DNA from 4 places in the Streptomyces kurssanovii genome. Region 1 is predicted to be linked to each of the others. Evidence: riboswitches for the same ligand, from Rfam matches in the RefSeq annotation. Region 1 holds a riboswitch; each other region holds the start of a gene.

Evidence for each region. Region 1 has a riboswitch for cyclic di-AMP ahead of AB0K36_RS11965 (transglycosylase family protein). Riboswitches for the same ligand answer to the same signal wherever they lie in the genome.
Region 2: another riboswitch for cyclic di-AMP. It lies ahead of AB0K36_RS25020 (M23 family metallopeptidase); the one in region 1 lies ahead of AB0K36_RS11965 (transglycosylase family protein).
Region 3: another riboswitch for cyclic di-AMP. It lies ahead of AB0K36_RS27410 (C40 family peptidase); the one in region 1 lies ahead of AB0K36_RS11965 (transglycosylase family protein).
Region 4: another riboswitch for cyclic di-AMP. It lies ahead of AB0K36_RS28110 (LysM peptidoglycan-binding domain-containing protein); the one in region 1 lies ahead of AB0K36_RS11965 (transglycosylase family protein).

The regions. Positions count from the first base shown of each region.
Region 1 is NZ_JBFAQK010000012.1:62,243-69,873, forward strand. Features, by position in the region: gene AB0K36_RS11945 (Ppx/GppA phosphatase family protein) at 1-83, opposite strand, end outside; gene AB0K36_RS11950 (DUF501 domain-containing protein) at 104-634, opposite strand; gene AB0K36_RS11955 (FtsB family cell division protein) at 692-1,174, opposite strand; gene eno (phosphopyruvate hydratase) at 1,300-2,595, opposite strand; gene AB0K36_RS11965 (transglycosylase family protein) at 2,904-3,587, opposite strand; cyclic di-AMP (ydaO/yuaA leader) riboswitch at 3,592-3,729, opposite strand; gene AB0K36_RS11970 (transglycosylase family protein) at 4,083-5,072, opposite strand; gene AB0K36_RS11975 (cytochrome P450 family protein) at 5,214-6,467, opposite strand; gene AB0K36_RS11980 (nucleoside triphosphate pyrophosphohydrolase) at 6,464-7,459, opposite strand; gene AB0K36_RS11985 (SurA N-terminal domain-containing protein) at 7,482-7,631, opposite strand, start outside.
Region 2 is NZ_JBFAQK010000042.1:47,054-54,684, reverse strand. Features, by position in the region: gene AB0K36_RS25030 (PrsW family intramembrane metalloprotease) at 1-795, shown strand, start outside; gene AB0K36_RS25025 (aldo/keto reductase) at 814-1,758, opposite strand; gene AB0K36_RS25020 (M23 family metallopeptidase) at 1,887-2,930, opposite strand; cyclic di-AMP (ydaO/yuaA leader) riboswitch at 2,942-3,098, opposite strand; gene AB0K36_RS25015 (PP2C family protein-serine/threonine phosphatase) at 3,352-4,455, opposite strand; tRNA gene AB0K36_RS25010 (tRNA-Met) at 4,713-4,786, opposite strand; gene AB0K36_RS25005 (globin domain-containing protein) at 4,876-6,066, opposite strand; gene AB0K36_RS25000 (RrF2 family transcriptional regulator) at 6,149-6,592, opposite strand; gene AB0K36_RS24995 (class I SAM-dependent methyltransferase) at 6,824-7,501, shown strand; gene AB0K36_RS24990 (hypothetical protein) at 7,524-7,631, opposite strand, start outside.
Region 3 is NZ_JBFAQK010000053.1:16,927-24,557, reverse strand. Features, by position in the region: gene AB0K36_RS27440 (adenosylmethionine--8-amino-7-oxononanoate transaminase) at 1-1,020, opposite strand, end outside; gene bioB (biotin synthase BioB) at 1,013-2,191, opposite strand; gene AB0K36_RS27430 (8-amino-7-oxononanoate synthase) at 2,337-3,482, shown strand; gene AB0K36_RS27425 (ATP-binding protein) at 3,693-4,124, shown strand; gene AB0K36_RS27420 (LysR family transcriptional regulator) at 4,188-5,132, opposite strand; gene AB0K36_RS27415 (LysE family translocator) at 5,216-5,845, shown strand; gene AB0K36_RS27410 (C40 family peptidase) at 5,882-6,358, opposite strand; cyclic di-AMP (ydaO/yuaA leader) riboswitch at 6,362-6,524, opposite strand; gene AB0K36_RS27405 (hypothetical protein) at 6,861-7,169, opposite strand; gene AB0K36_RS27400 (ATP-dependent Clp protease proteolytic subunit) at 7,177-7,631, opposite strand, start outside.
Region 4 is NZ_JBFAQK010000056.1:22,314-29,944, reverse strand. Features, by position in the region: gene AB0K36_RS28135 (3-dehydroquinate synthase II family protein) at 1-964, shown strand, start outside; gene AB0K36_RS28130 (response regulator transcription factor) at 1,093-1,698, opposite strand; gene AB0K36_RS28125 (SDR family NAD(P)-dependent oxidoreductase) at 1,729-2,268, opposite strand; gene AB0K36_RS28120 (helix-turn-helix transcriptional regulator) at 2,504-3,466, shown strand; gene AB0K36_RS28115 (hypothetical protein) at 3,570-3,812, opposite strand; gene AB0K36_RS28110 (LysM peptidoglycan-binding domain-containing protein) at 4,920-5,801, opposite strand; cyclic di-AMP (ydaO/yuaA leader) riboswitch at 5,804-5,964, opposite strand; partial or broken gene AB0K36_RS28105 (cellulose binding domain-containing protein) at 6,396-7,631, opposite strand, start outside.

The DNA.
Region 1 (7,631 bases):
AGCTTCCCGGTGGCCGGGTCGACGTCCGCGACCAGGAGCCGGATGGAGTTGGTGCCGCAGTCGATCGCGGCGACGCGGGTCATGTCGGCGGTCTCCTCTGTGATCAGGCTTCGGGCGTCACACAGGGCGACACGCACGGCCCCTTGGCCCACCACTCCGGCAGCATCGCGATCGCCTCGTCGCCCAGCGGGTTCACGCCGGGGCCGGCCGCCAGCGAGTGGCCGACCAGCACGTGCAGGCACTTCACCCGGTCCGGCATACCGCCGGCGCTGGGGAAGCCCTCGAGCACCTCGATGGCGTCACGGCGCCGGATGTAGTCCTCGTGGGCCGCCCGGTAGGCGGCGGCGAGTTCGGGATCGGCCGCCAGGCGCTCGGTCATCTCCTTCATGACGCCGTTCGCCTCGAGCGTGCCGATCGCGGAGGCCGCCCGCGGGCACGTCAGGTAGTACAGCGTCGGGAACGGGGTGCCGTCGGGGAGCCGCGGGGCGGTCTCGACGACATCGGGCTGCCCGCAGGGGCAGCGGTGCGCGATCGCGCGCAGACCGCGCGGGGGCCGGCCGAGCTGGTCCTTGAACGCGGCGATGTCCGCGTCGGTGGGCTCGGTGGGTTCGGTGGTGGGAGGAGGGGTTTCCATGCCTGCCTTGTTCGCTGACTTACCTGTGCTGCCTGGGTCTACCTGTGCGGCGGGGGCTTACCTGTGCTGCGTGCCGTCGGCGCTGTCCACGCCGTTCCATACGTTCGAGTACCAGGGCCGGTCGGCCGCACCGCCCTCTTCGTGCTGCTTCTCGGCGGCCTCCGGGTCGATCATGGTGTATCCGGTCTCCCCCGGCAGGACGTAGTGCAGATGCTCGCGGGCCAGGCGCCGGATGTACATGTCGTCCTTCAGACGCGCCTTCTCGTCCTTGAGCTGCTCGACGCTCGTACGGGCCTCGTCCATCAGCCGTTCCTGCTCGGCGATCTCGGCCCGCTGCGAGACGTACTGGCGCATCGGGTAGGCGAGTGCGACGACGAGCGAGCAGACGACGAGGGCGAGGAAGGCCGCGCGTCCGGTGAGGCGGGAGCGGCGGGCCTGGCGGCGGTTCTGGGACCGGTAGACACGGGCGGCGGTCTGCTCGCCGAGCAGCCGCAGCCTGGTCGCGGTGGAGAACCGGTCCGCCTCCGGCGTGCGTGCCATGCCTCTCGCCTCCCCTTCACACACGTACGTCCCCGGACACGGTACGGGACCGCGGCCGGGGACGTACGTACGACAGGGCGTCAGCCGCTGATCGTCGGGACGATCAGCCTTCGTAGCTGCCGCGCCTACTGGTCCGCGAGGCGGAACCGCGGGAACGCGCTGCGGCCCGCGTACACCGCGGCGTCGTCGAGGATCTCCTCGATGCGCAGCAGCTGGTTGTACTTGGCGACGCGCTCGGAGCGGGCCGGGGCACCGGTCTTGATCTGACCGCAGTTGGTGGCGACGGCCAGGTCGGCGATGGTGACGTCCTCGGTCTCGCCGGAGCGGTGGGACATCATGCACTTGAAGCCGTTGCGCTGGGCGAGCTCGACGGCGTCGAGGGTCTCGGTCAGCGAACCGATCTGGTTGACCTTCACGAGCAGGGCGTTCGCGGCGTTCTCCTCGATGCCGCGGGCCAGGCGCTCGGGGTTGGTGACGAACAGGTCGTCGCCGACGAGCTGCACCTTGGCGCCGAGCTTCTCGGTGATGGTCTGCCAGCCGGCCCAGTCGTCCTCGAACAGCGGGTCCTCGATGGAGACCAGCGGGTAGGAGTCGACGAGCTCCGCGTAGTACTCGGTCATCTCGGCGGCCGAGCGGGACTTGCCCTCGAACTCGTACGAGCCGTCCTTGTAGAACTCGGACGCGGCGACGTCGAGCGCGAGCGCGATGTCCTTGCCCGGGGCGTAACCGGCCTCCTTGATGGCCTCGAGGATGAGGTCGAGGGCGGCGCGGTTGGAGTCGAGGTTCGGCGCGAACCCGCCCTCGTCGCCGAGACCGGTGGACAGGCCCTTCTGCTTCAGGACCTTCTTGAGGGTGTGGTAGACCTCGGTGCCCCAGCGGAGAGCCTCGGAGAAGGACTCGGCGCCGATCGGCGCGATCATGAACTCCTGGATGTCCACGTTGGAGTCGGCGTGCGAGCCGCCGTTCAGGATGTTCATCATCGGAACGGGCAGCAGGTGCGCGTTCGGACCGCCCAGGTAGCGGAAGAGCGGCAGGTCCGAGGCCTCGGAGGCGGCGTGGGCCACGGCGAGGGAGACGCCGAGGATGGCGTTGGCGCCGAGGGAGGACTTGTCCGGGGTGGCGTCCAGGTCGAACATCGCCTGGTCGATCAGCCGCTGCTCGGTGGCGTCGTAGCCGACGAGCTCCGGGCCGATCTGCTCGATGACGGCGAGGACGGCCTTCTCGACACCCTTGCCCTGGTAGCGGTTCTGGTCACCGTCGCGAAGCTCGAGAGCCTCGAACGCACCGGTGGAGGCGCCGGACGGAACTGCAGCACGACCCGTGCTGCCGTCGTCGAGGCCAACCTCGACCTCGACCGTGGGGTTACCTCGGGAGTCCAGGATTTCCCGGGCTACGACGACGTCGATGGACGGCACGAGCATCTCCTTCTGGGATGTGACGCGAGAAAAAGTGCAGAGGTCTGCTTGGCCTTGCGGCAAGAGCCTAACCGCCTCGGGGGCAAAGGCCGGCCGATGCCCGCCCCCTGGGACGAAAAAGGGCATCAAGACCCTTGAGGCCGGACAAACAGGGCGGTATCTACCTGCGGGTAACCGGCATTCGGGCCCCGGCCCCTGAACGGACCGGACCCCGGCCCGGCGCGTACGGGGGAAGGCGCGCCGGACCGGGGTGCTCGGGTCCCGTCCAGGAACGGGTGGCCTCCCACGACCGCCGGACCGTGGGAGGAGGAAGGTCAGCTCAGGTGGAGCTGCTGACCCGGGTGGATCACGTCGGCGTCCTCGACGATGTCCTTGTTCAGCTCGAAGAGCTTCTCCCAGCCGCCCTTGACCTTCTCGGCCTCGGCGATCTTGCTCAGGGTGTCACCGGCCTTGACCTTGTACTCGCCGTCGCCCTTCTTGAAGGCCTTGGCCTCGGGAGCGGCTGCGGGCTTCTCGGCCTTCTTGGCCGGGGCCTCGGCGCGCTCGGAGCGCGTGGTGGGGACCTCGGCGCGCTCCTGGGCCGGCTGCGTGGGCTCGGCCTCGGCGGAGCCGCCGTCGTAGGACGCGCTGGACAGGCCGACGCCGCAGCTCGGCCAGGCACCCTTGCCCTGGCCGGCCAGGACCTTCTCGGCTATCTCGATCTGCTGGGACTTGGACGCCTGGTCGGCGGTCGCGGCGTACGCGGTGCCGCCGTACGCGGCCCAGGTCGAGGCGGAGAACTGCAGGCCGCCGTAGTAGCCGTTGCCGGTGTTGATGGACCAGTTGCCGCCGGACTCGCACTGGGCGACGGCGTCCCACTCGGAAGCGGTGGCGGCGGAGGCGGTGCCCGCGCCGAGCAGCGGGGCGGCGACGGCCGCACCGGTGATGCCGACGAAGGCGGCGATACGGGTCGCCCTGGAAGCGCGGCGGTGCTTGGCGTTGCCGGAAGAACGCAGCATGGAGCTATCTCCTCACCGACGCCTGCGAGGTGAGCTGTCGGGTTCGGGCCTGTGAGTTGCCCGGCCGCACGTCACTGACGCGCGGTCTTCACCCCCAGCCGGTTCCGTTCCGCCGGTCTCCACGGTCCGGCCGACCTCGACGTACGGTCGGCCTCTCGCGATCTCGGCCCACGGGCCCGGCACTTACCTTGGGTCCCCCGCTCCTGCCTTCGGCGCTCTGAGCGACGACTGTTCCCCCCGACCGACGGCAGGATTCGGCGTATCGGTCGACGGTGCCCGCGATGGCGAACGGTTCAGACGGTAGACACACGACTCCCCGATGTTCAAAGTCGAACATCGGGGAGAAATCGCCCGAACCGGCCACGTACACATGTCCGTTTTCGCAGGTGAGGGGCGGAGTGGGCGAATTCGCGGGAGGATTTGCTCCAGTTGCAGCAAAGAGATGCTTGTCTCACTCGCACACAACGGACATAAGCCCGCGAAACCCCAAACGAACTAGCCTCGGTTCAGGCCCAGATCGAGGCTCTGGCCGGGCAGGATGAGGTCCGGGTCGGCCCCGACGGTCTCCTCGTTCGCCTCGTAGAGCGCCGGCCATCCGCCGGGCACGTCCTTCTCGGCGGCGATGTCACACAGGTTGTCGCCGGGCTGAACGGTGTAGGCGTCGGGGCCCGTTGCCTCATCGACGCCGTTACGGCCGGAACTGTCACCGCGTGAGGCATGACGGCCACTTTCGCGACCCTCTTCCGTATTGCCCGTTTCCGCCTCGTTGTCGGCGGGGGCGCCGCGGTGCTTGCCGCCGCCGCTCGTCGCGTCGTCGGAGGGAGCCGAACCCGCGGCCCCTTCGGCCGGGCCGGAAGCGTCCGGAGCGGTGGTGGCCTCGTCCGCGGAGTCCGGCGCGCCACCGGCGTCACCGGACGGCTCGGAGGTGTCCGTGCCCTCCGGCGCTCCACCGGTCCTGCCGGAACCGTCAGAAGAGCCCTCGCGGGTCCCGCTGTCCGTGGCGCCGGTCGGCGCGTCCTCGCCGGAGGCGTCCTCGGACGGCTCGGCGGCCGGCGCTTCGCTCTGCTGCGGCAGCGGCAGGATGCCGGGGTCGACACCGGTGTCCGTGCCGTCGTCGACGAGCCCCGCGAGCGGACCACAGGCGGGCCACGCCTGCGGGCCCTCGGCGGCGAGCACCTTCTCGGCGACCGCTATCTGCTGCGAACGGCTGGCGAGGTCGGCGCTCGGCGCGTACGCGGTGCCGCCGTACGTGGCCCAGGTCTCCTCGGAGAACTGGAGGCCGCCGTAGAAGCCGTTGCCGAAGTCGGCGCTCCAGGCGCCGCCGCTCTCGCACTCCGCGACACGGTCCCACGTGCTCGCGTCCGCGGCGGAGGCGGAGCCCGCGCCGAGCAGCGGAATGGCGATGGCCGAACCGGTCACCCCTGCCGCGACGATGAGGGCCGGAGCCTGGCGGGGTCGGCGGTGTCGTCCGTTCCCGGAGAGCATGCGGTTGCCTTTCGCGTGACAGCTGGGAAACCTGCGGCCTGCTGTTGCATGCCGAGTCGACGGTGAACGTAGCCGTATTCGAACGCGAGTCACAAGTCGATGCAGCGGAGATCACGTGAAAGTCACAGAATTGACGCAGCGTCAGTTTGTTTGCGGTGTGAACTCAACGGGCAGAGTGCGCAATCCACGCATGATGAGTCCCCCACGCCACCGCAAATCGGCCGGATCTCCCGCAAGCCGCAAGTCAGGCATTCTGCGGAGCAGCGTGCCGAGCGCGGTCTGCCCCTCGAGGCGGGCGAGCGGCGCGCCGAGGCAGTAGTGGATGCCGTGCCCGTACCCCAGATGCTGGTTGTCACGCCGGGACAGGTCGAGCGTGTCCGGCGCATCGAAGCGTTCGGGGTCGCGGTCGGCGGCCGCGAGCACGACGAGTACGGGGTCGCCGGCCGCGATCCGCTGCCCGCCGACGGTGAGCGGTTCGGTGGCGAACCGCCATGTCGCGAGCTCCACCGGCCCGTCGTAGCGCAGCAGTTCCTCGACACCGGTGGCGAGCAGTTCGCTCTCGCCCGTGGCGAGCGAGGCCTGGAGGCGCTCGCGCTGGCCGGGGTTGCGCAGCAGCGCGTACACCCCGTTGCCGATGAGGTTCACGGTGGTCTCGAAACCGGCGAAGAGAAGGATGAAGGCCATCGCCGCGGCCTCGTTCTCGGTGAGGTGCTCGCCGTGGTCGGACGCCTTGATGAGTCCCGAGATGAGGTCGTCCCCCGGCTCCTCGCGCTTACGGTGGATCAACTCCGCGAGGTATCCGCGCATCTTCTTCACAGAGCGGGCGACGCCGCCGCGGGGGCCGCCCCCGTGGCGGATCATCATCCCCGCCCAGTCACGGAAGTCGTCCTGGTCCTCGCGCGGGACGCCGAGCATGTCGCAGATGGCGTAGATGGGCAGCGGGAACGCGAACTCGTGGATCAGGTCCGCCTCCCCCTTCTCCGCGAAGGAGTCGATGAGCCGGTCCGTCAGCTCCTGCACCCGCGGCGCGAACTCGGCCACACGGCGCGGGGTGAACGCCTTGGAGACCAGCCGGCGCAGCCGGGTGTGGTCCGGCGGGTCGATGTTCAGCAGATGCGTCATCAGCTCTGCCTTGCGCTCGCCCGGGATGCCCGTCTTCCCCTTGGCGTGCGCCGGTTCGTCGTGATGCGCGGGGTTCTTGGAGAGCCGCTGGTCGGCGAGGGCCTGTCGGGCGTCGGCGTACCGGGTGACCAGCCATGCCTCCACGCCGCTGGGCAGCCGGGTCCGGTGCACCGGCGAGTGCTCGCGCAGCCAGGCGTAGGCGGGGTAGGGGTCGGTCGCGAACTCCCAGGTGAAGAGTTCGGGAGCGGCGTTCCGGTCGGTCGGGTCGTTCACCCCTCGACGTTACCGGGGTGGCCCTCCGCCGCGCGGATCGCGTCCCGGTACGCGCGGGCCGCGGCACGCAGCGCGGCCTCGGGGTCGACGCCCGCCGCCTCCGCGCGTGCGGCGAGGGCGAGCAGCTCGTAGCCGACGCCCTGTCCGGCGGGGAGCGGGACGTCGAGGCCGGCCGTACGGACCCGGGACGCGAGCTTCGCGGCCAGCGCGAGACCCGGCTGGCCGAGCGGGACCCCGTCGGTCACCGACTCGCGCCGCTTCTCGATCGCCTTGGTACGCAGCCAGTGCGCCTTGACCTCCTCGGGTGTCGAGGCGGTCTCCTCACCGAAGACATGGGGATGGCGGTGGATCAGTTTCTCGACGATCGTGCCCGCGACGTCGTCGATCGAGAACGGCTCGTCCTCTTCCCCGGGGCCGCCTTCCTCTGCGATACGCGCGTGGAAGACGACCTGGAGGAGTACGTCACCGAGTTCCTCGCGCAGCTCGTCCCGGTCACCGTCCTCGATGGCCTCGACGAGCTCGTACGCCTCCTCGATGCCGTACTTGGCCAGGCCCTTGTGGGTCTGCTGCGAGGACCAGGGGCACTCGCGGCGGATGCGGTCCATGACCTCGACGAGGTCGAGGAGCCGAGCGCCGGGCAGGTCGTACGCACCGGGCAGCAGTTCCAGGTCCGGCATGGCCACCCGGCCGGACCCGCCGAGACGGGCCAGACCGTCGGTGAGGGCCGGCTCGCCCTCGCCGGAGGCCAGGACGACGATCGTGCGGCCTCCCGCGCAGGCGTCCACGAGCTCCTGCGCGCTCGGCGCGGCGTGCTCGACGGTCACACCGGCGTCACGCAGGTACGACAGCTGCCGGTGGTGCGGATCCGCGCACAGCACCCGGTCCGCGGTGTGCAGCGTCCGCCACGCGGGCCAGGACAGCAGTCCGGGTGCGACGCGGTGGCTGGCGGTGAGCAGGACGATACGGCCGACGGCGGGTGCTTCGGTGGTCACACCCCGAACCTACCTCCCGCCGCTACGCACCCGCCTCGACGGGCTGTGCCTCCCGCGAGACCTGCGTGATCCAGGGCGCCTTGTAGGTCCCGAGCTCCAGCTTCGTGTCGTCCCAGGCGCCGTAGCGGGGGTTCACGTCGATGTCGAGGTCCTTCGCGGCGGCGGTGAAGGC
Region 2 (7,631 bases), on a different contig from region 1:
GTGGACGGCGTGGTGGTCGCCGGCTTCACCGCCACCGGCTTCGCCTTCACGGAGAACATCCTCTACCTGGGCAGTGCCTTCGGCGAGGACCAGGCGATAGGCACCTCCGGCTTCGCCTCCGTGACCGCCGCGACGTTCTTCGTACGCATCGTGATGTCTCCGTTCGCGCATCCGCTCTTCACCGTGCTCACCGGCCTGGGCTTCGGTGTCGCCGCGCTGGGTGCGCGCCGGCACCGGCGGCTCCGGCGCATCGCGCTGCCGCTGCTGGGCCTGGCGCTCGCGATGGGCATGCACGCCCTGTGGAACGGCTCGGCGTCGATGCTCGGCCCGTGGGGCTTCTACGCCGTGTACGGGGCGTTCATGGTGCCGGTGTTCGCGCTGCTCACTTGGCTGTCGATATGGACCCGCCAGCGTGAGCTGCGCACGGTCTCGGAGGAGCTCCCGGCGTACGCGGCGGCCGGCTGGATGTCCGCTGCCGAGCCCCGCGCCCTGTCGTCGATGCGGGCGCGCACCGTGGCCAGGGACTTCGCCCGGCGGGCGTACGGCCCGGCGGCCGGGCACGCCGTGTCGGAGTACGAGGCGTTCGCGACGACGCTCGCCTTCCTGCGTCACCGGGCCCACCGGGGCGCGGCGGGTCCGGACTTCGTGGAGCGCGAGCAGGAGCTGCTGCACCATCTGTGGCAGCGCAGGGAGGTGGCGGGGCCTTCGCTGGCCTACGCCGCCCAGGCCACCGCCCGGATGCCGCTGCCGCCGCCGCACCGCGATTACAGCGGCTACAACCCCTACCGCTACTGATTCCGCGCCGGCGCGGGCTCAGGCGGACGCGGCGGTCAGTTCGGCCAGCTCGCCGTCCGTCAGGGCCAGGTCGGCTGCCGCCACCAGGGCCGGCACCTGCTCGACCGTGCGGGCGGACGCGATCGGCGCGGCCACGGTCGGCTGCGCGGCGATCCACGCCAGGGCGACGGTCGCGATCTCCACGCCACGGGCCTGCGCGATCCTGTCGAGCACGTCGAGGACCTTCAGCCCCCGCTCCGATTCGAGGTGCTTGGACGCTCCCTGGGCCCTGGCGCTGTCCACCGTGGTGCCGGGCCGGTACTTGCCGGTGAGGAAGCCGGAAGCGAGCGCGTAATAGGGGACGGCGGCGAGGCCGGCGCGGGCGGCGGTGTCCTGCAGTTCGCCCTCGTAGGTGTGGCGTGAGACCAGGTTGTAGTGGGGCTGCAGCGCCGCATACCGGGCGAGGCCCTCCCGCTCGGAGAAGGCCAGGGACGCCTGGAGCCGTTCGGTGCTGATGTTGGAGGCGCCGATCGCGCGGACCTTGCCGTCCTTCACCAGCTGGTCGAGGGCGGTGATGATCTCCTCGACGGGCACGGACGGGTCGTCGAAGTGTGTGTAGTACAGGTCGATGTGGTCGGTGCCCAGCCGGGTGAGCGACTCCTCCGCGGCCGCCTTGATGGTGGTGGCGGAGAGGCCCTTGTGACGGGGATGGGCGCCGACCTTGGTGGCGACGACGACTTCCGAGCGGTTGCCGCGGGCCGCGAGCCACTTGCCGATGAGGGTCTCCGACTCGCCGCCCTCGTTCCCGGGGGCCCACGAGGAATAACTGTCGGCGGTGTCGACGAAGTTGCCGCCTGCGGCCGTGTACGCGTCGAGGACCGCGAAGGTCCGCGCCTCGTCGGCCGTCCAGCCGAAGACGTTGCCGCCGAGAGCGAGCGGGAAGACGGTCAGGCCGGAGGAACCGAGGGTGCGCAGAGAGGTCATGCGGTGATCAACGGCCGGGCCCGTACCGGCTATTCCGGCAGCCCCGGCGTCGGGGGGTGTGCGCCAGGACTGCCGGAGACATGGATGTGCCCGGCACGGGAGGAACTGCGACCCGTACCGGGCAGGGATCAGATCGTGAGGCCCTTGTCGCGCAGCCACGCCATCGGGTCGATGCCGACGCCGCCGGCGGTGTGCACCTCGAGGTGCAGGTGCGGGCCGGTGACATTGCCGGTCGCGCCGACGCGCCCGATCGTCTCGCCGGTGGACACCTGCTGGCCCGCGCTCGCCGTCATCGAGGAGAGGTGGGCGTACAGGACCTCGGTGCCGTCCTCGAGTTCGAGGACGATGCGGTAGCCGTAGGAGCCGGACCAGCCCGCGGACTTGACCGTGCCGCCGTGCACCGCCTTGACCGGGGTCCCGGTCGGTGCGGCGAAGTCCAGGCCGGTGTGCTGTCCGGAGGACCACATCGCGCCGGACTCACCGTAGGTGGAGGTGATCGTGTAGGAGGAGGTGGGAAGGGAGAAGCTCCGGGCGAGCTCGGCGAGACGCGCGGCCTCCGCCGCCGCCCGCGCGGCCTCCTCCGCCTTGCGCTTCTCCTCGGCGGCCTTGGCCTCGGCCGCGCTCTGCTGCTTCTCGGCGGCGGCCGCCGCCTGTTCGGCGGCGAGCGCCTCCGCGGCCGCCTTCGCCTCGGCGTCGGCCTCTGCCTGCTGCTGCTCGGCCTGCTGGAGGATCCGGGCGCGCAGGGCCTCGCCGGAGCCGGCGGCCTGTGCCTGGCCGGCACCGGCGTCGGCGACCGTGGTCGCGGCGGTGAGCGGCGCCGCCTGCACGTCGCCGTCGGAGTCGTCCGAGTCGGAGATCAGGGATCCCACGCCGGGAAGTGACTTGGCGTCAGGAAGCTTGTCCGTGATGGAATCGGGAAGGGAGATGGAGACCGCCGGCTTGTCCTGCGCGGTGGCTATGCCACCCGCGCCGACCGCGGCGATGACGCCGACTCCGAGCACCGTGGAGCTGCGGGCGATTCCGCCGCGCTGCTTGATGACACGGTGCCGGCCGCGCACGGGGCGGACGGAGTCCTCTGTGGGGTTCCATTCCTCCCAGGTCCGCTCGGGGGCGTCGGCACTGAAACGTTCGGACGCGAAGCGGGCCTCGGGGGCAGGCATGTTGGACGCCACGAAGGCGTACTCCTTTCCTTCCTTCTCGCCTACCGGGTTAGCTGACGGGTTCGGAGCAGGAAGGTCTCCTACGGGCGCCCTCGACCGCGGACTGAGCGGCAAAGGGTGACCGATTCACCCCAATTAGTGGTTCCCCGGTTCCCTTGCGGGATTCGGCACGTGCGCACGGCGCCGCCTCTGCGACGGCTGGGACGACCGCACTGCGTTATCGAACGTTAATAGACGGCGGGGCCGGATTCCAAGCTGTTCCGGGTGATCATTAACGACTTCGGCCGGGACTTACCCGGACAGAATCGGCCGGAACCGGGCGAGTTGATCAAACACCGGAGGGCGTCACGATTCTGATCGGGCATCACATGCTCTGCGGACGGCTCCCCTTCGACTACGGAGCGTGCACACCGCCTCCATCGGGCGCGTGATGTCACGCGGACCTGTCGCGGCCGCCCGGCTCCGGCGGAACCACCGGCACCGTCCGGCGCCGTTCCGGCTGCCCCTCCGCCGGCCTGCCGACGGCCAGCAGTGCCATGTCGTCGCTCGAACCGCCGCCGGTGTACCGGCGTACGTCGTCGACCAGCGCGTCCAGCAGCTCCGCCGGCCCGGGGAAGAGACGTCCGGCGAGCCGTTCCACCGGGTCGTAGAAGACGCCGCGCGCGTCCCGCGCCTCCGTCACCCCGTCCGTGTAGAGGAGCAGCGTCGCCCCGTCGGGCAGCGGGTACTCGTCCGCCCGGTCGGGCCACGCCGCCAGGTCACCCATCCCCAGCGGCAGCGCCGCCTGCGCCGGCGCGAGGACGTCCAGAGCCCCGTCGGCGTGCAGCACCAGCGGCTCGGGATGCCCCCGGTTCACCAGCCGCACCAGGGCCCGGCCGCGCGGGATCTCACCCAGTACCGCGGTGGTGAACCCCTCCACGGCGTCCAGCCCTTCCCGCCTGGTGCCCTCCCGTTTGAGGGCTCGCTCCAGCCGCTGCGCCACGCCCTCCAGGGAGCGCTCCTGCTCCGCGGCCTCACGGAACGCGCCGATGAGCACGGCCACCGTCCCCACCGCCCCCAGCCCCTTGCCCCGCACATCGCCGACCAGGAGGCGCACGCCGTGAGGCGTGTCCTGCACCGCGAAGAGGTCGCCGCCGATGAACGCGCCCGCCTGCGCCGCCTCGTACCGGGCGGCGATGTGCAGACCGCCGATCCGGTCGGCCGGCGCGGGCAGCACCGCCCGCTGCGCGGTCTCCGCGATCACCCGGGCAGAGGCGAGCCGCTCACCGCTGCGCCGCACGAGAATGTTGATGAACAGCGCGAGAGCGACGACGGTGACCACCGTGGTCGTCTCGGTGAGCACCGTGATCTGAAAGAAGCTCCGGTTGACGGCATGGAGGATGCTCAGGGCCAGAACCGCGGCGATCCCGGTCAGCAGCGTCGCCAGCCATGACAGGACAGGCGCCGCGACGAGCGGGGCGGCGGCATAAAGAGGTACGGCGGTGAACCGGGGCGGGGTCAGTACGTCGAAGACCACCCCGCCGACGATCATCGCCATGGGCAACGCGCGGACGAACCACGGGGCTCTTCTGGCGCCGCCCTGATCTCGCCACTCCTGGCCCAAAGGTGGTCTCCTGCCGGGTCCTACCGGGTCCGCTGACGGCTGCGGACAGTACCGCGCCCCCCTCAGGCTGAAGGCCGACGCGCCGCGGGGCGACTTCCGGTCGCCCGACCGGGCGACGGTCGTGGCGCTGCGGAAAAGCCACCGGCCCGGTGGTCGATCTTCTCGATCGACCACCGGGCCGGTGTCATCAGTAGCGGGGACAGGATTTGAACCTGCGACCTCTGGGTTATGAGCCCAGCGAGCTACCGAGCTGCTCCACCCCGCGTCGGTGAACACAACCTTACGCCATGCAGAGCAAGATCCGTACCAATGACGAGGGGCGCCGGGCGAAGGCCGGAAAACCTCCGCCGCCGGCTACTCCTGACCGAGCCAGAGGTCGGGCCCGAACACCTCGTAGTGCACGGCCTCGGCGGGCACGCCACGGCGCAGCAGATCACCCCGTACGGCGCGCATGAACGGCAAGGGGCCGCACAGATACGCCGTGAGTCCCTCGGGAAGGTCCAGAGCGCCGATGTCGGCCTGCCCGGTCGCCGCACCGGCGTCGCCGCCGGTCTCGTACCAGAGGTGGAGGGATGCCGAAGGCAGGGCGTCGACGAGGCGGCGCAACTCCTCACGGTGGGCGTGGTCCGCCGCGCTGCGGTCGGCGTGCACCACGACGACCTGACGGGTGGAACCGGTGGCGGCGAGGTGGTCGAGCATGGCGAGCATCGGCGTGCTGCCGATGCCGGCGGACGCCAGCAGCAGCGGGCCCTCGTCCTCGGCCAGCACCAGATCGCCGAAGGGCACGGACACCGTCAGCAGATCCCCGGCGCGCGCGGTCTCGTGGAGCCACGAGGAGACCTCACCCTGCGGACCGGCCGCGCCCCGCACCCGCTTGACGGTGATGCGCCACTGCGGCCTGCCGGGGGCGGCGGAGAGGCTGTACTGACGTATCTGCCGGGCCCCGTCGGGGAGTTCGGCCTGGACACTGACGTACTGACCGGGCCTGAAGGCGCCTGCGGGAGATCCGTCGGCCGGCTGAATCAGGAACGAGACCACGTCGGGCGTCTGTTCGCGCCGCTCGACGATCTCCATGCTGCGCCACACCTCGCCGTCGGCGGTGCCGGCCTCCTGGTAGAGGCGTGACTCCGCGGCGATCAAGGCGTTTGCCATCAGCCAGTAGACCTCGTCCCAGGCGGCGGCGACCTCGGCGGTGACGGCGTCGCCCAGGACCTCCACGATCGCCGCGAACAGGTGCTGGTGCACGAGCTTGTACTGGCCGGAGGTGACGCCCAGGGAGGCGTGCTTGTTGGCGATCCGCGCCAGCATGGCGTCCGGCCGGTCGTCGGGCCGCTCGAGCAGCATGCCCGCGAAGGCGGCGATCGAGCCGGCCAGTGCCTGCTTCTGCTCCCCGTTGGCCTGGTTGCCCCGGTTGAAGAAGTCACGCAGCAGCTCGGGCCGGTCGTCGAACAGCTTGCGGTAGAAGAGCTCGGTGATGTCACCGATGGCGGCTCCGACGACGGGGAGGGTGGCCCGGACGACCGGGACGGACTGCTCGGAGAGCACGACTACTCCTTAAATTGGTATGCGATGGGCGTATTAAAAGCCGTCGTTCCGGAACCCCGGAGGGCACGGCTTCAGCTTGGTTTCATCCGGTGCGGCGACCCGAGAGCCCGACCAGGACCGGCCCGGCCGGCGAAGCCACCAGATCGGCCACCGTCAGCGGGTCCAGGGCGGCATGGAAGGCCTCCTGCGCGTCCCGCAGCGCCCGCCGCAGCCGGCAGGCACCGCGCAGGGGGCACGGCGCATCACCCTCGCAGGTGACCACTTCGCCCTCCCCCTCCAGCTCCCGCACCAGCCATCCGACGGAGGCCCGCCGACCGAGCGCGGTCAGCTCGAGCCCTCCGCCCCGCCCTCGCCGGGCGTCCAGGACGCCGAGGCGCTGCAGCCGGGCGATCGCCTTGGCCATGTGCGCGTATGGAACGTTCATCTCCTCCGCCACCTCGCGGGTGGTCAGAGGCCCGCCCTGCTCGGAGACCGCGAGGCGCATGACGGCGCGGAGCGCCAGATCGGTGAACTTGGTCAGTCGCACGAGGCGACGCTAACAAACACGCATCTGAGAGTCGTATTTGGGGTCCCGCTTTCCGCCGAGCCACCCCGGAATCCGCACCGCCCACCCGCCGCGGGGCTCCGACACCCGGCGCAGAAGCCGGGTGCCGGAGCGGAACACCCTCTGATGCTCGTCCTGATGCCCGTCCGCCTGACACAGAGCAGCGGCGGCGCGAACATGGGACACCCAAGGCGGCCTCCGAAAGGTACTTTCGTGACAAACGGGAACAGCGACGCCGACTACGAGGGCATCCGCCCCGACCGCAGGGACCAGGCTGAGGCCTTCGACGCCATCGGCGACAGCTACGACGACGCCTTCCCGCACAAGGAGGGCCAGGTCTCCGCCGGCGAATGGCTGGCCGGGGCGCTGTCCCCCGGGGCGCGGGTGCTGGACCTCGGCTGCGGCACCGGAGTGCCGACCGCGCGGCGGCTGACGGATGCCGGATTCGAGGTCGTGGGCGTCGACCTGTCCAAAGAGATGGTGAGACTCGCCCGGGCGAACGTGCCCGAAGGTACGTTCCACCAGCTCGACATCGCGGACCTCCGTCCGGGCGGCCCCGCGGATCTGGGCCGCTTCGACGCGGTCACGGCCTTCTTCTCCCTGCTCATGCTTCCCCGCCCCGAGATCCCCGAGGCCCTGCGGACCGTCCACCACCTGCTGGTCCCCGGCGGCCTGTTCGTGATCTCGATGGTGGAGGCGGACATGGACAACCGCGCGATCCCGTTCCTCGGAAAGAGCATCCGGGTGTCCGGCTATCTCCGCGAGGAGCTGCACAAGGTCGTCGAGCAGGACTTCGAGATCCTCAAGGAGTCCTCGTACACCTACGCCCCGGCGATCAGCGACGTGCCGCCCGAGGAGCAGGTCTTCCTCTGCTGCCGGCGACGCGACTGAGCGTTTCTCCGGACGTGCGCCGTCACTTCGGCGACCGACCGCCGGGGTCCTCGTTCGTGGTGTCCTGCCGCGGAACGGTGTACTCGTGCCCGCACTTGCCGCAGAGGTACCGCTTCGCCTCGTGCTCCAC
Region 3 (7,631 bases), on a different contig from region 1:
CTCTCGCTGCCAGTCCTGCCCGAGCAGCAGGTCGATCGAGGCGCAGGCGACGGCGGCGGCCAGCGGGTTGCCCATGAACGTGGGGCCGTGGGCGAGTACGGGGACCTCGCCGCGGGAGATGCCCTCGGCCACCTTCGAGCTGCACAGCGTCGCGGCCATCGTCAGATAGCCGCCGGTCAGCGCCTTGCCCAGGCACATCACGTCCGGTGCGACGTCCGCGTGCCCGGCCGCGAACAGCGTGCCCGTACGCCCGAAGCCGGTCGCGATCTCGTCGAACACGAGCAGCACGCCGTGCTCGTCGCAGGCCTGTCGCAGCACCCGCAGATACTCGGGGGAGTGGAACCGCATGCCGCCCGCGCCCTGCACGACCGGCTCGACGATCACAGCCGCGAGCTCGTCCGCGTGCCGGGCGATCAGGTCCCGCAGACCCCGTGCGTACGACTCCTCGTAGTCGGCGGGTGGCGCCTCGGCGAAGAGCTGGCGGGGCAGCACCCCTTGCCACAGCTCGTGCATCCCGCCCTCGGGGTCGCACACCGACATCGGCTGCCAGGTGTCGCCGTGGTAGCCGCCGCGCCAGGTCAGCAGCCGCTGCTTGGCGGGGCGGCCCAGCGAACGCCAGTACTGGAGGCACATCTTCACCGCGACCTCCACGGACACGGAGCCCGAGTCGCAGAGGAAGACGTGCCGCAGCGGCTCCGGGGTGATCTCCACCAGCCGGGCCGCGAGCCGCACGGCGGGCTCATGGGTGAGCCCGCCGAACATCACATGGCTCATCCGGCCCAGCTGCGCGGTCGCCGCCTCGTTCAGCACCGGGTGGTTGTACCCGTGGACGGCCGACCACCACGAGGACATGCCGTCGACCAACTCACGCTGCCCGTGCACCTCTTCGGCGAGCCGCAGCCGCACGCCGGAGGCGGACTCCACCACCAGCGGGTCGCTGCGGCCCGGCATCGGACCGTACGGGTGCCAGACGTGCGCCCGGTCCAGCGCGCGAAGCTCTTCGGGGCCGAACTCAGGCATTGGGCGCGAGGTCCGTCCCGGCTCCCCGGCGGCGCACCGCCACCAGATCCGTGCGCGCCGCGGACGCCTCACCCGCCGGGGCGGCGGTCGTCTTCGCCTCCGCCGCCTCCGAGGCGCACCCTCCCGAGTCGCCGTCGCCGCACACCGAGCCGCAGCCGCCGCCGGCCGCACGGTGCTCCGGCAGCGTCGTCGTGTCCGAGCCCTCCACCTCGAAACCGGCGTCCGCGATCATCTCGAGGTCGGTCTTGCCCGCCTGGCCCTCACTGGTGAGGTAGTCGCCGAGGAAGATCGAGTTGACCAGGTGCAGCGCGAGCGGCTGCATCGAACGCAGATGCACCTCGCGCCCGCCGGCCAGCCGCACCTCGACGTCCGGGCAGACGAACCGGGTCATCGCGAGGATGCGCAGACACCGCTGCGGCGTGAGGTGCCACTCCTTGGCGAGCGGCGTCCCCTCGAAGGGGATCAGGAAGTTCACCGGCACCGAGTCCGGGTCGAGCTCCCGCAGCGCGAAGACGACGTCCACCAGGTCCTCGTCGCTCTCACCCATGCCGGCGATCAGGCCGGAGCAGGCCGACAGACCGGCGGCGTGCGCCTTGTTGACCGTGTCGACGCGGTCCGCGTAGGTGTGCGTGGTGGTGATGTCCCCGTACGTCCCCTCGGACGTGTTCAGGTTGTGGTTGTAGGCGTCGGCGCCCGCGTCGCGCAGCCGCTCGGCCTGGCCGTCGGAGAGCAGGCCCAGGCACGCGCACACCTCGACGCCCTCGTTCTGCTCCTTGATCGCCTCGATGGTCCTGGACACCCGGTCCACGTCACGGTCGGTCGGACCGCGCCCGCTCGCGACCAGGCACACCCGCTTGGCGCCGCCGGCCACACCGGCAGCCGCGGCCTCCGAGGCCTCCTCGGGCTTCAGCCAGGTGTACTTGAGGATCTCCGCCTTCGACCCGAGCCGCTGGGAGCAGTACGAGCAGTCCTCCGGGCACAGGCCGGACTTGAGGTTGACCAGATAGTTGAGCTTCACCCGCCGCCCGAACCACTGACGGCGCACCTTGCCGGCAGCGGCCACCACATCGAGCACATCGTCGTCGGAGGTCGCCAGCACGGCGAGCGCTTCTTCGCGGGTCGGCAGCTCGCGCCGCAGCCCCTTCTCCACCAGTGTGTTCAGCAGGTCCATGGCGCCGATCCTGGCCTACCGCACACGTCCCGGCCAAGGAGGAAGCCCACAACACCCACGATTTGAGGTGTGTGCATGGCCACACCCGATACCCGGGCCCGCCCGGCTAGGGTCTGTCCGCTGCCTACAAAAGGACCGGACCGCCATGCCGAGGAATCCTTTCGACTGGATCGACGAGGAGTCGCGCCGCCGCGAGCGGGCGGGCCTGGTCCGCACCCTCCGGCCGCGCCCCGCCGACAGTGCCCTCCTCGACCTGGCGAGCAACGACTATCTCGGCCTCACCCGCCGCGCCGAGGTCACGGAAGGCGCCGTACGGGCCGCCCGCCGGTGGGGCGCCGGGGCGACCGGTTCCCGGCTCGTCACCGGCAGCACCGAACTGCACGCCGAACTGGAGCGTGAACTCGCCGACTTCTGCGGCTTCGAGGCCGCCCTCGTCCTGTCCTCCGGCTACGCGGCGAACCTCGCCGCGGTCACCGCGCTCAGCGGCCGTGACGCCCTCGTCGTCTCCGACGCGGGCAACCACGCCTCCATCGTGGACGGCTGCCGGCTCTCCCGTGCGGAGACGGCGGTCGTCCCGCACACCGACGTCGAGGCCGTACGCAAGACGCTCGAGGCCCACCCGGGCCGGCGCGCCCTCGCGGTCACCGACTCGGTCTTCTCCGTCGACGGCGACGCCGCACCCCTGCGGGGCCTCGCCGACGTCTGCCGTGAGCACGGCGCCGGGCTCCTCGTCGACGACGCCCACGGGCTCGGCGTCCTCGGTGCCGGCGGCCGCGGCGCCCTGGACGCCGCCGGGCTCGCGGGCGAGGCCGGGACCGTCGCCACGCTGACGCTCTCCAAGTCGCTGGGCAGCCAGGGCGGTGCGGTCCTCGGACCCGCCCGCGTCATCGACCACCTGATCAACACCGCGCGCACCTTCATCTTCGACACCGGCCTCGCCCCGGCGGCGGCCGGGGCGGCACTCGCGGGTGTGCGGGTGCTGCGCGACGAACCCGGGCTCGCCGGACGGGCGCGCGAGGTCGCCGCGACGCTGCACCGCGGGTTGACCGACGCCGGGCTGACCTCGGCCCGCCCGGACGCGGCGGTCGTCTCCGTGCAGGCCCCCTCCCCGGACGCGGCGCTGCGCTGGGCGGCGGACTGCCGGGCCGCCGGACTCGTCGTCGGCTGCTTCCGGCCCCCGTCCGTACCCGACGGGATCTCCAGGATCCGGCTGACAGCCAGGGCGGATCTCACCGACCGGCAGATCGGCACGGCGCTCTCCACGATCATCCGGACCGCACCGGGCAGTTGAGCCGCCAGGCCGCGGGCGGTGGCCGTAAAAACGGTCTGTCGTAGCAGAGTTCACCGCATCGAGCGACAGAAATGTACGTATCTCGGTGGATCGGCGCCCCTCACGGACGATAAGTGGCACTCTGACGCAGAAGCGTAATCCGTGGCCGTTCCCGCGTTTCATCCGCTACGAGTCGGAGCCCGGCCGCGGTGGGAAAGGGACAGCGCCGCCATGGCAGACCACCAAGAAGCATCCGCCACTCTGCCGAGCGATCCGGCGTCGGTTTCCGCCGCCCGGAGATATGTCACGGACGTCCTGTGCGAATGGGGACTGGAGCCGGACGCCGAGACCGTCGACACCGTCAAGCTGATCGTCTCCGAGCTCGCCACCAACTCCGTACAGCACACGTTCGGCCAGTCCCCGACGTTCACGGTGGATCTGCGCCTCGAGCGCGACGAGCAGTTGTGCATCGGCGTCACCGACAGCCATCCGCGCTGGCCTCAGCGGCTGCCCGCCGCCGTCCGGCAGGACAACGGGCGCGGCATGGTCATCATCCGTACGCTCACCGCGGAGTACGGCGGCCGGCTGACCGTCACGCCCACGGAGGAGGGCGGAAAGACCGTCTGGATCGCACTGCCCTGGTCGGTCCCCGTGCAGAGCTGACCGCTCCGCCCGCCCGGAACCCGAGCTCCTGGCTCGAAGAGCCCCTGCCTCACAGCCCCCGGCTCACAGAGTCCCTGCCTCGTGGACGGACCGGGTCCTGCTGCCCGCCCTTGCGAACGCGCCCCGCATCAGCGCCCGCAGCGACCGCACGGCCGGACCCGACTCCTCGCCCCGGTGGGCCACCGAGATCGTCCTGCGGAAGGCCGCAGGTTCCAACTGCCGTACCCGCAAAGGTGTCGGGGCCATCGAGGCGACCATCTCCGGCACGACGGCCACCCCCAGTCCCGCGCTGACGAGCGCGCACACCAGGGCGTACCCCGGTGACTCGCAGACCACGGCCGGTGTGGCGCCGGCGCTCGCGAGTGCGCGTTCCACCCCCTTGCGCGGCGGATGCGACGGCGCGCTGCTGATCAGCGGCTGGCCCGCCAGCTCGCCCACGGGCAGCCGGCCGGAACCGCCCGCGAGTACATGCCCCGGAGCGGTCACGAGCACCAACTCCTCCACCAGGAGGGGTTCCACCACCACTCCCTGCGGCGTGGCGGCCGGCTCGGCCGGTTCATAGGCATGGGTCAGTGCCACATCGACCTCGCCCGTGGCCACGGCCGTGACCCCGCCGGGCGGCTTGTACTCCGCGACGGTGAGTTCCACGTCCGGATGCGCGCGGCGGAAGGCGCTCAGCACGGGTGGCAGCAGATGGATCCCGACCGTCGTGAACGTGCCGACCCGAAGGCGGCCGCCGGCCAGGCCGGTGAGCCCCGCCAGCTCATGGCGCGCCCGGTCCATCTCGTCCAGCACCCGGCGGGCGCGTTCCGCGAGCAGCTCGCCGGCCGCCGTCAGCCGTGCGCCGCGGTGCGAGCGCACGAGGAGAACGGCCCCGGCCTCGCGCTCCAGCTTGGCGATCTGCTGCGAGAGCGCCGGCGCCGTGTATCCGAGCCGGGCGGCGGCCCGGGTGATGGAACCGGCGTCCGCCACGGCGACGAGAGCCGCCAGCCGGATCGGGTCGTACATGCCACCCCTTAAGCGTTGCTTCAGGCCTCCCCGCAGAAAGTCCAAGTACACGTTAAGGCCCGGGCGCCTCCACGCTGGTACGCATGGACGGACAGCTGATCGCCTTCATCGGGGTCGCCGCGGGCATGGTCGCCATGCCCGGCGCCGACTTCACCGTCGTCGTACGCAACGCGGTCGCCTCACGCCGCGCCGGTGTCGCTTGCGCGGTGGGAGTGGCCGGCGGGCTGCTCGTCCACACGGCGCTGGCCGTGGCGGGGCTCGCCGCCGCTCTCGCCACGGTGCCCGTCCTCTACCGGACCCTGCAGACAGCGGGCGGTGCCTATGTGCTGTATCTCGGGGTCCGGTCGCTGCACGCCGCACTGCGCCCGCAGCCTGACCCGGCGGATCCGCGGAACGCGGCCCCGCACGGCGTCGGACGCGGACTGCGGCAGGGCTTCCTCACCAACGTCCTCAACCCGAAGGCGCCGGTGCTCTTCCTGAGTCTGCTCCCGCAGTTCGTTCCCGACGGCGCGGCCGTACTGCCGCGCACGCTGCTGCTCGCCGGCACGGTCGTGCTGCTGGCGCTGCTGTGGTTCCCGGCGGTGGCGCTGCTGGTCGACCGGCTCGGCCGGTGGCTGCGCCGGCCGCGGACCGCCCGCGCCGTCGAAGGCGTCTCGGGAGGCGCGCTGACCACGCTCGGCGCGGCCCTGCTGATCCGCTCGACGGCGCACTGACATCCGTCCAGGACCCCGGCGGGACCTGGCGGTACGTCAGCGCACGCGGCCGTACTTGACGCTCTTCGTCCAGATCTTGACCAGCCGGACCACGTCACCCGTCTTGGGCGAGTGCCAGATCTTCCCGTTCCCGGCGTAGAGCCCCACGTGGTAGACGACACCGCCGGCATGGAAGAACACCAGGTCACCGCGTTGCCGATGGGAAGCGGAGATGTGGCGGGTCCGGTTGTACTGCTGCTGGGCGGTGCGGGGCAGCTTCTTGCCCGCCTTCTTGTACGAATAGAGCGTCAGCCCCGAACAGTCGAAGCGGGACGGACCCGTGGCGCCGTACCGGTACGGCGAGCCCTTCTTCGAGGCGGCCACCTTGAGCGCCTTGCTCGCGTGGCTGCTGATCGCATGCGCTTCAGCAGCGCTGCCAGGGGTCAGAAGTGTGCCGCCGACGGCGGCGATCGTGAGTGCCGATACGGCGCCCGCCCGTGAGAACAGGTGCGGGAGATGCATCTGCGCGGTCATGCGCAACCCTTCGTCAGCCGCCTGTGAAGGGTGACCTGTCGGGTTCGGACGGCGAAGACGCCCGGCCGCCGCGGCGGCTTCACCCCAAGGCGTGGCCGGGATCGCCGGTCACGCCGTACTGCTGGGTCCTCCACTCCTGCCGATGCAATTCCGTCGACCAGACATCCGGCGCGGCGGCAGGATTCAGCGTCCGCCCGGACCGCCCCGTCGAGGTGGCGGGGGCTTGTCGTCCCACGGATCGTTACCCACCGATGTCCGATTTCCGAGCTGAAACGGCTTTTGTGAAGCTGATCACGACTGGACCTTTCGGGTGGGCAGGCCTGTCGGACCCCTTTTTCCTCGCTCCCGTCCCGTCCCGTACCAGCAGTTGAAGCGCCCGATTGCGCCAGATCGGTGGTCCCGCCGACGCAAGTCCGGGGCAGTGCGACAACTTGGGCCGAACTCCACCGAACGGGGTACGGGAGCCGCCGCGCCGTGTCGGCGGGCGGCACCGGAACGTCCGTCAACTCGTGGAAAGCGGCGGCATGGTCAGCCGATCGGTCCTGCGCTCGCCGTCGAGGACGCGCAGTGCCTCCGTCAGTGTGTGCGTGTACACCTCGCTCTCGCCCCGGATGTGCATGAGCGTCAGGGCGTCCTTGAGGGCGGCGGCTCGCCCGACGAGCGCCTGCGCGGCGCGCAGGGCTCCGTAGGTGTGGGTGGTGCGGGCGGGGTTGATCCTGCCGAGCAGGTCGACGACTTCGAGGTAGGTGTCGACGAACTCGGCCTCGGCGCGGGTCAGTGCCGGCAGCGGCGGCAGTTCGGGCGGCAGCATCCCGCGCTCACCTCCCCGTGCGTGGCACGGCCGAGAGCTTGCGGCTCGTGACGACATGGTCGATCAGGCCGTACTCCTGCGCCGCGGCGGCGTCGAAGATCTTGTCCCGCTCCAGGTCGCCCGCGATGCGGTCCGGGTCGTTGCCGGTGTGGCGCACCAGCATCGAGGCGAGTTGCTCGCGCAGTCGCAACAACTCGGCGGCGTGGATCTCCAGATCGGACGGCTGCCCGCGCAACGGCTCCTCGTACGCGGGCTGCTGCATCACGATCCGCGCGCCGGGCAGGGCCATGCGCTTGCCGGGAGCGCCCGCGGCGAGCAGGGCGACCGCCGTCGAGGCGGCCTGGCCGAGGCAGGTGGTCGCCACGTCGCACATGACGACCTGCATCGTGTCGTAGATGGCGGACATGGCGCTCAGCGACCCGCCCGGGGAGTTGATGTACAGACAGATGTCCTGGTCGGGAG
Region 4 (7,631 bases), on a different contig from region 1:
CAAGATCCTGCTCTACCCGGACGGGAACGTGCCGGACGACATCGGCGGCGCCGACCTGGTGATCGTGCCCGGTGGCAAGGACCTGCGCGCCCCGCTCGCCGAGGCGCACCCGGACGTGGAGTTCGGCCGCTACGTCGAGATCGTCGACGCCGACACCCTCGAGGACGCCTGCCTGGCCGCCCGCCTGGAGGCATGGAGCGTCCTCGACTTCCGCGACCCCACGAAGATCCCGCTGGAGATCGTGATCGCGGCCGCCACCGGCTCGCCGGGGTCGATCGTCACGACAGCCGCCAACCGGGAGGAGGCCGAGATCGTCTACGGCGTCCTCGAACTGGGCTCGGACGGTGTGCTGATGCCGGGCCGCACCGTCGGCGACGCGACCGCGCTGCGTACGGCCGCGACGTCCCGCACCGGTGAGATCCCGCTGGTCGAGCTGACCGTGACCGCGGCGACCCACATCGGCATGGGCGAGCGTGCCTGTGTCGACACGACCACCCACTTCCGCAAGGACGAGGGCATTCTGGTGGGCTCGCACTCCAAGGGCATGGTGCTGTGCGTCAGCGAGACCCATCCGCTGCCGTACATGCCCACCCGGCCCTTCCGGGTCAACGCGGGCGCCCTGCACTCCTACACCGTGGCGCAGAACGGCCGCACCCACTATCTGAGCGAACTGCACGCCGGCAGCTCGGTCCTGGCCGTGGACGTCAAGGGCCGCACCCGGCCGGTCAGCGTCGGCCGGGTCAAGATAGAGACCCGTCCGCTGATCTCCATCGACGCGGTCGCCCCCAACGGGCAGAGTGTCAACCTGATCCTCCAGGACGACTGGCACGTACGCGTCCTGGGCCCCGGAGCCTCCGTCCTCAACAGCACCGAACTGAAGCCGGGGGACACGATCCTGGGCCACCTGCCGACGGCCGACCGTCATGTGGGCTACCCGATCAACGAGTTCTGCCTGGAGAAGTAGCAGCGTCCGCACCACATCGACGCACCGTCCGAAGACGCCCCGCCCCGGCACCCCTTGTGCCGGGGCCGGCGCGCGTCCGGCCCCGCGCCGTCCCGCCCCGTCCCGCACCGCCCCGTGCCGTGCCGCCTTCACAGCCAGCCGTGTTCGCTCGCGATGCGCGCGGCATCGAAACGGTTGCGGCCGCCGAGCTTCTTGATGGCCGCGGAGGTCAGGTTGCGTACGGTTCCTGCGGCGAGATACAGCTCGCCCGCGATCTCCTTCACGCTGGCGCCCCCGGCGGTCAGCCGCAGGACGTCCATCTCCCGGACGCTGAGCGCGGTCTCCCCGGCGACGGACGGGCGCAGCAGCGCGGGGTCCACCGTCAGACACCCGCCCGCGACCCCCATGAGCGTGGTCACCAGCTGCGGCAGCCGCGCGTTCTTCGGCACGACCCCCAGGGCTCCGGCCGCCACGGCCCGGTCCACCACCGCGGGTGTGGCCGCGCCGACCATCAGAGCGACCCCGCACCACGGGTGCGCGGAGCGCACATCGGTGGCTGCCCGCAGTGCCTTGCCGCCCATGGTGCTCTCCCCGAGGAGCAGCACGGTCGGCCGGTGCCGTTCGACGGCGGGCATGACGGCCTCGTAACTGGTGGCGAGTCCGACGACGTCCAGCCCGTCGGTGCCGTTGAGCGTTTCCGCGAACGCTTCCAGGACGAGCTGGTGATCGCCGGCGACGACGACGCGAATGGACATGTCCTACCCCCGTGACGATGTGATGGATGTTCAGGCGGACCGTCTGCGGTCCGGGGTGCGGGTCAGAACCGCTACGAGCCGTTCGACCGCCGAACGGGCCGGCTCGTCGTCGCACCGGGTGGCCGACGTGGCGGCTCGAGGGCCCGGGTCGACCTCGATGTGCGGTGCGCCCTCGGGCAGCGCCCGGGCCACGGCCGCCGACACGGCGTGGAAGGTCTCCACGAGCCGGTCGGTCGCGCCGCACCTCGGGACGACGACGATCGAGGCACTGACGGGCCCGAGGTCCGCGGAGATCTGGCCGGGCAGCCCGGCAACCGCGTCGGTGTCCTCGGCGTCCACCTGGTAGGGCAGTGCCACGTGTCCGATGCCGGCGAGCTCCTTGCAGAGAAAGGCGGCGTTGGTGGCCGCGTCGTCACCGCGCCCCGGATGCCCGGCCCCGACCACGGCGACCGCCGCACCCGCGGCGCAGAGCCGTGCGGTGATGGCCCTCCCGATGCCCGTGGTGGCGTCGACGACCAGAACGACGCAGCCGTCGAGCGGCGCGGACGCGTAGGACGCTGCGATGGACACGGCCGGCTCCTTCGGGAGTTCGCGACAGACTTGGGACGGTCCTGATTCCTGCCGCCCTGTCAAGAAGATCGATCAGCGGGTAACGTGCGGAAAGCGTGCAGAGGGTGAAAGGAACTCACTGTCGGCGGATGTGTGCGGGTCGGCCGAAGGGCGTTCCGAGGGGCCCTGAACACGTGGATGAATAAACGTTCAACCGTGGTCAAGGGGGAAACACCACGTGGATGAAGTTTCGTCATTGGATCAAGAGACCCTCGCGGTCTACCGCGCGATCCTGTTCCACAAGGAATACGACCCGAAACGGCTCGCGGACCTGGTGGACAGCACATCCGAGGAAGTCGAGGCGGCACTCGACCGGCTGTCCCAACTCTCCCTCCTCGCGCCCTCCCAAGTCGCTCCCGGCCAACTGCGGGCGGTGAACCCGTCGCTCGGCCTGAAGGTCCTGCTCCAGCGGGAAGAACGTGAACTGGCCTGGCGCCAGCAGCGGATCGAACAGAACCGTGCCGCCCTAGCCGCGCTCGCCGCCGAATACACCGCCTCCGGCTGGGCCGGAAACCTCGACGGCACGGAGCATCTCGACAACGTCGACGACATCCGGATCCGCCTCGAGGCCCTCGCCGAGTCCTGCACGCGGGAGTCTCTCGCGTTCCACCCCGACAACACCCTCACCGAGGGATCGGTCGAGGCGGGCCGGCCCCTCAACGAGCGGGCGCTCGCACGCGGTGTGCGCTTCCGCTCCATCTATCTGGACAGCGTCGCCAACGACCGCGTCACCAAGGCGCACGCCCAGTGGATGGCGGAGCGGCAGAGCGAGATACGGACCTCGCCGACCCTGCCGATGCGGCTGCTCATCGTCGACACGTCGGCCGCGATCGTCGCCGGCCTCCCCGGCCAGGCCCAGCCTTCGGCACTGCTGTTCAGCAGTCCCCCGGTGGTCCTCGCCATGCGGGCGCTGTTCGAGGCGTACTGGGAGCACGCGAGCCCCATGGACGCCCCGGTCTCCCGGGCCGGCGGACTGACCCCGCAGGAGCGCAAGTTGCTCCAGCTGCTCGCCACCGGACTCACCGACGAGGCCGTGGCGAGGGCACTGGGCATCGGGGTGCGCACCGAGCGGCGCATCGTGGCCGAACTCATGGAACGGCTCGGGGCGTCCAGCCGCTTCGAGGCCGGCGTGCAGGCCACCCGGCGGGAGTGGATCTGACGCCGGTCCCTGCGGGCCGCCGGCACGGTGCCCGCGACGGTCCTCGCGGAACCGGGGGTCCTCATCGTCGTCATCGCTGTCGTCATCGTCGGCTCCGGTGCGGTTACGGCCAGACGAAGTCGTCGGGCGCGCCCGGCCGCCCCGGGAGACCGGGAAGCGAGGGCAGGGAGGGCCACACGATGTCGTCCGGCAGGTCCGGCGGCGTCGGCCAGACGAAGTCGTCCGTGGAGGCCGGCGCCGTCCGCGGCGCCTCGGCCGCCTGCGCCGGGGAGGCCAGCAGGATGCCGCCCAGGAACGCGGCGGCGACGGCGGATGCGGCGGCGGTACAACGGGTGGCACGGGACATGGAGGGTCTCCATTCGTGAGTACGGGTGCGGCGTACGTTCCGTTCCGGTGTCCTGTGGCGGCCGGTCCGTTGCTGCCGTCCGGCGCCTGACATGAGGTAATCACCGGGAGGGGCCGGCTGTCCGTATTCAGCCAGGCCAGGAAGCTGCACGGCAGGGAGTTGCCTGGCGCCGCCGGGCGCGCGCGCCGGATCGCGGGGCGCGCCCCGCGCGCCTCTCGTACTCCTGTGACCTGCGCCTTTCGGCCGCACGGCCCTGGTACTCGGTCCGTCGGCGGCGTGTTCGCGCCGCACCCCGTCGACATCGGCGCGGACACATCAACGCGCCATCGTCCGCCGGAGCCGTCGCCTCCACGATGGCACACGGCCCCTCGGGAGCCGCTCGAGAGCCACTCGAGCCGCCTCCGGACAGCCGCGACCGCGGTTCCGGGCGCGGCCGGTCGCTTCCCTCCCAGCCCGGTCGCCCCCGCCGGCGCCCCGGCTCCGGACCGCGGCCGGACGCTGCCCGTCCGAGGCCGGACGCACCCGCCGGTGCCACGGTTCCGGGGCGGGCCCGGTCGCTGCCCGACCGAGGCCGGCCGCACCCCGCCGGTGCCACGGTTCCGGGGCGGGCCCGGTCGCTGCCCGACCGAGGCCGGCCGCACCCGCCGGTGCCACGGTTCCGGGCCGAGGCCGGTCGCACCCCGCCGGTGCCGCGGTTCCGGGCCGAGGCCGGACGCTCCCCGCCGGTGCCGCCCGCGCCGGCCTCCCGGTGGCACGCGGGCGCCCCGTGCCGCGCGGCGCTCTCACCTCACCGGCGGACGCCAGGTAGGCGGCTGGACGACGAGCCGGCCAGTGCGAACGCCGATGCGGCACGCGCGGACGGGTTCGCCGTCCTGTGCCGCACGCGCGGACGGCACGCACGGGGCGGCACGAGCCGACGGGCACGTGCGGGGCGGGCACGTAGGGGGCGGCCCGTGCGGGCGGACCCGTGCGGGCGGGCACGTCGTCCCATGCGGCGCACGCGCGCAGTTCCGGGCACGCCACAGGCCGGTGCCCGGGACGCCGTAGGGCGTCCCGGGCACCGGCCCGTCAGGTGGAGGCGGCCGATCAGCCGCCGCTCGGGTCCCGTCAGTAGGGGCCGTTCACGTTGTCGATCGAGCCGTACCGGTCGGCGGCGTAGTTGCACGCGGCGGTGATGTTGGCGACCGGGTCGTACAGGTCGAAGGACGTGCCCTCGACGTGGTAGGCGTCGAAGGTGGGCTGGATGACCTGGAGCAGACCCTTGGAGGGCGTGCCGTTGATGGCGTTGATGTCCCAGTTGTTGATGGCCAGCGGGTTGCCGGAGGACTCACGCATGATGTTGCGGTGGATGCCTTCGTAGCTTCCCGGGATGCCGTGCCGGCCCATGATGTCCAGCGACTCGCGGATCCAGCCGTCGAGGTTGTTCGCGTAGGCCGGCTTCGCGGGGGCAGCGGCGGCCTTCGCCGCCGGGGCGCTCTTGCGCTCGGAACGGTCCGCGCGGGCGGTGTCGGCGGCGCGCTCGGAGGTCTCCGCCTCTTCCGCGGCCTTCGGGGCGGCCTTCGCCTTGGCCTGCGGCTTCGCCTTCGGCTCGGCCTCGGCCTTGGCCTTGGCCTTGGCGCCGATCGTCAGCTCGAGCCCGGGGTGAATCAGCGCCGGGTCCGCTCCGACGGCCTTCCGGTTGTCCTTGTAGAGCTGCTTCCAGCCGCCGTTCAGGGAATGCTCTTCGGCGATCTTGTAAAGCGAGTCACCGGCGACCACGGAATACGTGACGGTGCCGGCCTTCTGCGCGACGGCCTGCGCGGCCGCGGCGACGGTCGTGGCGGGGGCCACAGCCCGCTCCGCCGCGACGGGGGCCGCCACGGGTGCCGCCTGAGCAGCGGTGCCGCCGATGAGCGGCAGGGCGAGCGCGGCGCCGCCCGTGCCGGCTGCGACGAGTCCGCGGGTCAGTGAACGGGACTTGGGACGACGGTGCTTACCCTTTGCGGGCATGGCGAATTCCTCTCCGTCGCCTGCGAGGTGAGCTGTCGGGTTCGGGCTGGAGATGCCCGGCCGCAGGTGAATGCGGCTTAACCCCGAGCCGTTCCGGATTCCGGTTCGGCGACTTACCTGGTTCCCCCGCTCCTGCCGTACGTGAAGTGAGTGCGGTTGCGGTTTCCGGACGGCGGCAGGATTCGGCGGTCCACCCGGATTGACGGTGACCGTAAGCGAGAGCGTCCCCGCGAAACAAGTGCCGAATTCCACACCACAATCCGAATGGGGCCTCCATGGGCGGATTTTCAATTTGTCAGTTCCGCGTCAAGGAACTCAAAGCCCTTCGCGGGAAAGGGAAGTACCGCTTCCGGGATCTTCGCCCCGGCCGTCGGCCGGGTGACCGACATCACGGGCTCTCCGTGCAACCGTCCGGACCGCCATAGCGTCGCAAGAACGCCAACTCGCAACAACAAGACTCAATTGGACTTAACGAGTAAGACGGTAAAACAAGCCATATTGGACATCAGGCGTCGAACGCGCCCTCCGGCGAGGCCGATCGGTCACGGGTTCCTGGCCGGCACGCCCGCCGGCCAGGAACCGGACCTCATCTCCTCAGCTCCCTGTGGTGCAGGTCTCACCACCCGAGGCGAACGCCGCCGGTGCGGTGTTGCGGCCCGACCAGCTGCCGGTGAATCCGAACGACACCGACGCGCCGGCGGCCACCTTGCCGTTCCAGGAGACGTTCTCGGCCGTCACCTCGGCGCCGCTCTGCCGAGGGGCGGCGTTCCACATCTGACCGACCTTCTGCCCGTCGGGGAAGCTCCAGCGCAGCTGCCAGCCGTCCAGGGCGGCGCTGCCCGTGTTGGTCAGCGTCACATCGGCCTGGAAGCCGCCGGACCACTGGTTGGTGATCTTGTAGGTGACCGAGCATCCCGCGCCCCCGGGCGGGTCCGGGTCGGGGTCGGGCCCGGGATCGGTACCGCCACCGTCCGACGACTCGCCGTACTGGATGCCGCGCCCGTTGGTCGACACGTACACCCGCCCGTAGACCCGCGGGTCGCCGGTGATCGAGGCGCCGGTCCAGCCCCACTGGTGCGCGTCGTCGTTGATCCGCGTCCAGTCGGCGCCGCCGTTCGTGGACCGGAAGATGCCGCGCACCCCGCCGATCTTCGCGCTGACGAAGACCGTCTGGTACGAGGCGCCGGGAGCCGCCTTGCCGAAGCCCACGGCGTCCGCCTGCTCGACCCCCTCGACCCTCCGGAAGGTCGCGCCCGAGTCGGTCGAGTGCCACAGCCCGTAGGTCCCCGAGGCCGTGCCGCCCGCGAGCCATACGTCGCCCTCCAGGCCGGGCACGGCCTTGAAGCGGACGTTGCCCTCCTGCGGCAGACCGCTCGACGCCCTGGCGGTGAACGTGGCGCCGCCGTCCTGCGACACGTAGAAGGTGCCGGCCTTGTACCCGTAGAACTTCTTCGGGTTCCGGCGGTCCGACTCGACCGTCGCGCCGGCGGGGATCCCCGTGGACGGCTTCCACGAGTTGCCGTACCCGGTGGTGTGGTGCACTCCGGTGCCGTCCGGGCTCCAGACGAAGCCGCTGCCGTCCGCGGCGGCGGCGACCGTGCCTCCGCCCGTCACGCCCGAAGGCTGGGAGGCCTGGAACCAGTTGGCCCCGTTGTCCGTGGAGAAGCCGATGTGCGGGGCGGCGTCGGCGTTGCCGACCCGTACGACCGTGGCCGGCGCCGCCTCCGCGAAGTCCAGGCTCGTGGTCGACGAGAGGTTCGGCGAGGTGAACATCAGAGGCGGCACGGCGTCGAGGTCGGTGTGCCGGAAGCCGCCGATGTCACCGAGGGC